Regions from separate parts of the Methylobacterium sp. ME121 genome, predicted to be linked through region 1. Evidence: predicted binding sites of a transcription regulator. Region 1 holds the regulator's gene; the other holds the start of a gene.
What was found. The regulator LexA, encoded in region 1, represses DNA repair genes until DNA is damaged. The targets are predictions, from matches to a motif close to TGTTCNNNNTGTGTTCNG.

Region 1 (2,453 bases):
GAAGCCGGGCGCCTGACGGCGCGCCGCCGGCCGGTCAGCGCACCCCGAGGCCGGGGTTGCGGCCCGGCAGGCGGGGGACCACCGTGCCGCGCTTCTCGATCGGCGCGTCGCACGCGTAGGCGAACTCGGTCTTCAGCGGATCGAACACGGTCTCGCCGGTGATCCGGCAATCCTCGCGCACGGTCTCGTCGAGATAGGCCCGGGCGGCGGTGCGGAAGCGCTTCACCCGGGTGGCGTCCGGCTCCGGATCGATCCGGACCTCGCTCAGATTGCAGCCGGTGTACTCGCGCAGGGCGTTGGAGACGATCAGCATCCGGCGCAGCTGCCGGTTGTCGTAGACCTCGTAGGGCTCCTTGCAGCCGATCGTCACGACCTGGGGGGTGAGCGCCACGTAGTTCCGCGAGATGTAGGAGAACCCGGTGGTGCAGCCGGCGAGGCCGAGGGCGGCGAGGCCGAGGGGCAGCAGAGCCGCGGGTCGTCGCATCCTCGTCATTCCAAGAGGGTCCCAGCCCGCGCCCCGGATCCGCCGCCTGCCCGGCGGGGCACCGCGGTGCATTGAAACGGCTCCGCTTGCGCCGTCAATGCGTTTCTCCGCCTTGTCCCGCGGGCGCGCCGCAGCGCGCCGAGCGTGGCGGTGCCGCTCTTGCGGAACACTTGCGGAACGTTTAACCTGTTCGTGATTTGTTTCGGAGACCGTCACGTGGCGGTCCGCCAAGCCGCGAGTCCCCCGTCGATGCTCACGCGCAAGCAGCTGGACCTCCTGCGATTCATCCAGAGCCGGATGCAGGAATGCGGCGTCCCGCCGTCGTTCGACGAGATGAAGGATGCCCTCGACCTCAAGTCGAAATCCGGCATCCACCGGCTGATCACGGCGCTGGAGGAGCGCGGCTTTCTCCGGCGCCTGCCGAATCGGGCGCGCGCCATCGAGGTGATCCGCATCCCCGAGAGCCTGACGCAGGCCGCGCCGGCGCCCCAGACCCCCGCCGAGCCGCGCCGCTTCACGCCGAGCGTGGTCGAGGGCGGCAAGTCCAAGCAGCCGCCGGCCCCGGCGAGCACGCGGATGATCGACGAGTCCGGCCGGGCCATCTCGATCCCCGTCATGGGCCGGATCGCGGCCGGTACGCCCGTCTCGGCGATCCAGAACCAGAGCCACGCCATCACCCTGTCGCCGGACTTCGTGGCCGGCGGCGAGCACTACGCCCTCGAGGTGCGCGGCGACTCGATGGTCGAGGCCGGGATCCTGGACGGCGACCTCGTGGTCATCCGCAAGCAGGACACCGCCAATACCGGCGACATCATCGTGGCGCTGATCGACGACGAGGAGGCGACGCTCAAGCGCCTGCGCCGCCGCGGCTCCTCGATCGCCCTGGAGGCCGCCAACCCGGCCTACGAGACCCGCGTGCTCGGGCCCGACCGGGTCCGGATCCAGGGCCGCCTCGTCAGCCTCGTCCGCCGCTACTGAAGCGGCTCGGCCGGCGCGTCGCCGGGAGCGAGGTCTCCGCCCGGCGCGGCGGCCCCGTCCTCCGCGGCGCGGTCGCCCGGCTCCGCGGTGACCGGCCGCGGCGGTCCCGGATCGCGTCCCGGATCGCGTCCCGGGGCCGGCCGCCAGGGCACGGCGCGCCCGTCGTCCCGGGCGAAGCGCGCGGCGAAGCCGTCGCCGTCGGTCCGGAGGGCCACGGCGCCGCGGGCGGCGAGGACTTGCCGATCGATCACCAGGGGGCCCGTGCAGGTCGGCGGCGCCGCGAGGAAGGTGATCAGCACCGCGGCGCGGGCGCAATCCTCCGGGAAGGCCCGCCTGTCCCGGACGAGGGCGACCGCCCGCCCGTCCGGCAGCCGGGCGGTGCAGCCGAGCCGGTCGCAGCGCCCGCTGCCCGACCGGACGATGAGCGCCGCGGGCCGCCGCCCGTCACCGTCCGCCTTCAGCCACTGCTCGAGGACGAAGCCGGAGGGGCTTCCGAGGGCCGCGAGCCGCCCGTCCGGACCCCGCACCGCCGCTCCCGCGCCCTGCCGGTCGACGTAGAGGTCGTAGCGGTCGGGCCGGGCCGCGAGGACGAGGCCGAGCAGGACCGGCGGCACGGCGAGCCAGCGCAGGCGGGAGGCCGGCAGCGTCGCCAGCAGCAGGCCCGCGGTCAGCAGGGTCAGCGCTGCGGCGCCGAAGGCCGGCAGCACCAGGCTCGCCCGCTCGAACCCGGCGATCCAGTCCGAGATCGCCAGCATGCCGGCCACCGCCTGCCCCATCAGCCACCAGACCGGCCGGTCGAGGGCGAAGGGATAGGCGAGGCAGCCGATTACCGCGGCGGGCATCACCGCCAGGGAGACGAGCGGCAGGGTCAGGGCGTTGCCGACGAGGCCGAAGGGCTGAACCGTCTGGAAGTGGTAGGTGGCGAAGGGCGCGGTCGCGACCTGCGCCACAAGGGTCGTGGCCAGGGTCCCGGTGATCGCCGAGAGGCCGG
Region 2 (2,453 bases), on a different contig from region 1:
GCGTCGACACCGTCGGGAAGGTGCGCGGCGAGGTAGGCCTTCGCCACGAGCTCCCACACTCGGAACTGATCGGCGCCGAGACGGCCGCGCTCGGGCGCCTTGCGCAGGGGCACGATGGCGTGGTGCTCGCCCGGATCCGCGACGTAGTGGCCCTTGAGACCGCGACGGATCAGCGGCGCAGCGTCTCGCGGAACCACCGCGTTCAGATCGGTCAGGACGGTCGTGACGGCCGCGATGACCGCGGCGGCATCGCCGGCCTGGCCCTCCGGCAGGTGCTCGGACTCCGTGCGCGGGTAGCTGAGGTACCCCTGATCGTAGAGGTCCTGGGCGACGCCGGCCGTGTGCTGCGGGTCCCAGCCGAACCGCTTGGCGCAGCGCCGCGCCAGGGTATCCTTCGAGAACAGCCGGGGCGGTGCTCGCCGGACATCTTTGTGCGCGACCGCCAGAGGGCCCGACCACGTCGCCGCGGCGGACCGGATCGTCTCGGCGATCGCCGCGTCGAAGATCCGCTCCTTCGGGGCGTGCCAGAGGGTGAGTTCCGCGCCCGAGCGGGTGGCCAGGTGCACCGCGACCTTGAAGAAGTCCTGCGGCACGAAGGACCGGATCCGCTCCTCCAAATCCGTCAGGATGGCGAGGGTGGGCGTCTGCACGCCGCCGAAGCGCCACGGCTCCCGGAAGGCGGGCGGGCGCAGGCGCAGCGAGATCGCCCGCGTGCCGTTCAGGCCGAGATGATAGTCCTCGTACTGCCGGCAGAGCGCCTCGAGGTAGGCGGCGTAGTCCCGCTCGCCCGAGTCGGGATCCTTGGCCAGGGCCGCGAAGGCGCGTCGGATCGACACTTCGTCGAGCGCGCCGAGCTTGAGCCGGTCGACACGCCCGTGCCAGCCGAGATGCTCGAGCACTTCCCAGGCGATCATCGAGCCCTCACGACCGGGATCGGTGGCGATAATCACGCGCTCGACGCCGGTCAGCGCCTGCCGGATCGCGGCGATCTTCGACTCGTGCGACTGGCCGGACCGGTTCGTCCCGTAGCCGACCGGGATCGTGGCGAGGACGATCGGGAGGACGTCGAAGCGCCAGGGCTTCCACTCGGGCCGGATGCTGCCCGGCTCCTCGGCCGACAGCAGGTGTCCCTCCGCGGCCACGCAGACCGTGCTCGGCGAGCGGAAGAAGCGCTGCAGCTGGCGCATCGCCGAGGGCTTCTCGAAGAAGAACAGCGTGCGACCGGAGCTCGGAGGTGGCATGTCGCTGACCGATAGGACTGTCGCCGCACCGGGCGGTGGTTCCCATTTTGTTCCAGACGGGTGCCGCTTGCAACCGGCGCCATCGATCGAGGGTTAGCCGAGGCCGCGGCACCGCGGGGGCGCCTGCGGCGCCGGTCACGAGAGCTCCGTTCGCCGAGCCGACGCATCGGATCGGTCGAGACCGTCGCGGACGCCTGGAGGCTCTGCCTTCGCAGCCCGTCGGACGGAGGAGCGTGGCGCGCGGTGGCTCCCTCCGGGCGCGGTCGTGTCCGAGCCGGGCGAGGCCGCCGGGTGCACCGGGCATGCCGTGTCGCCGGATCTTCGCCTGCGTGCGCCGCGCCATCGACGGCCGGGCGTTCGGCGCCCCGAAGGCTCCGAACGCCCGGCTGCGCGACACGGTCTTCCCGCCCCTAAGACCTGCCGGGACGGGCCGGCATCCTGCTGGCGTGGAACCGAGACCCGGTCGCCCACTAGCCGGCGCCGTGCGCCGAGACGGTCTTGTTGCCGTGAATGAGCTCCCGGCCGGCATAGAGCCCGCCGACGACCTGAAGATCGAGACGCTCCGCGTCGCGGCGCCGGACCTCTTCCATGATCGCGCTGGCCGCTTCCGGGTCGGCGCCGGTCGTCAGGAGGGCCTGCTCGCCGAGGAGCAGGGCCGAGGCGACAGTCTCCCGGATCTGGTAGGCCACGCCGGCCTGGATCAGTTCGACGGCGTGTTCCCGATCGCGGGCGCGCGCCAGCACGGGTACCAGGGGGAATTCCGCCTTGGCGATCTCCGCGACGCGCCTGGCCATGGCGGTGTCGTCGACGCAGATCAGGATCGCCCGCGCCGTCGCGGCACCGGCCGCGTGGAGGATGTCGAGGCGCGTGCCGTCGCCGTAATAGACCTTGAAGCCGAAGCCCTCGGCGAGACGGATGTTGCCCGGGTTCGTGTCGATGATCGAGACGGAGCAGCCCTGCGCGATCAGCGGCTGACTGGCGATCTGACCGAAGCGACCGAACCCGACGATGAGGGCGCTGCCCACGAGATCCTCGGGCGCCTCGACGCCGTCGGTGGACAGGGCGGCCTTGGGGCCGAGACGGTCGAAGGCGACGACCATCAGCGGCGTGATCGCCATCGACAGGATGATGGTGGCTGTCAGGACGGCGTTGGTCGTGCCGTCGATGATGCCGGCGCTCGCGGCGGCCGCGTACAGCACGAAGGCGAACTCG

Region 2: a site for LexA is predicted at 1,279-1,296, ahead of ME121_RS10025 (type IA DNA topoisomerase). Genes of this name have one in related genera too.

The regions. Positions count from the first base shown of each region.
Region 1 is NZ_BBUX01000010.1:49,997-52,449, forward strand. It holds gene ME121_RS09615 (hypothetical protein) at 1-16, shown strand, start outside; gene ME121_RS09620 (hypothetical protein) at 35-484, opposite strand; gene lexA (transcriptional repressor LexA) at 734-1,462, shown strand; partial or broken gene ME121_RS09630 (ComEC/Rec2 family competence protein) at 1,456-2,453, opposite strand, start outside.
Region 2 is NZ_BBUX01000011.1:1,576-4,028, reverse strand. It holds gene ME121_RS10025 (type IA DNA topoisomerase) at 1-1,241, opposite strand, end outside; gene ME121_RS10020 (monovalent cation:proton antiporter-2 (CPA2) family protein) at 1,712-2,453, opposite strand, start outside.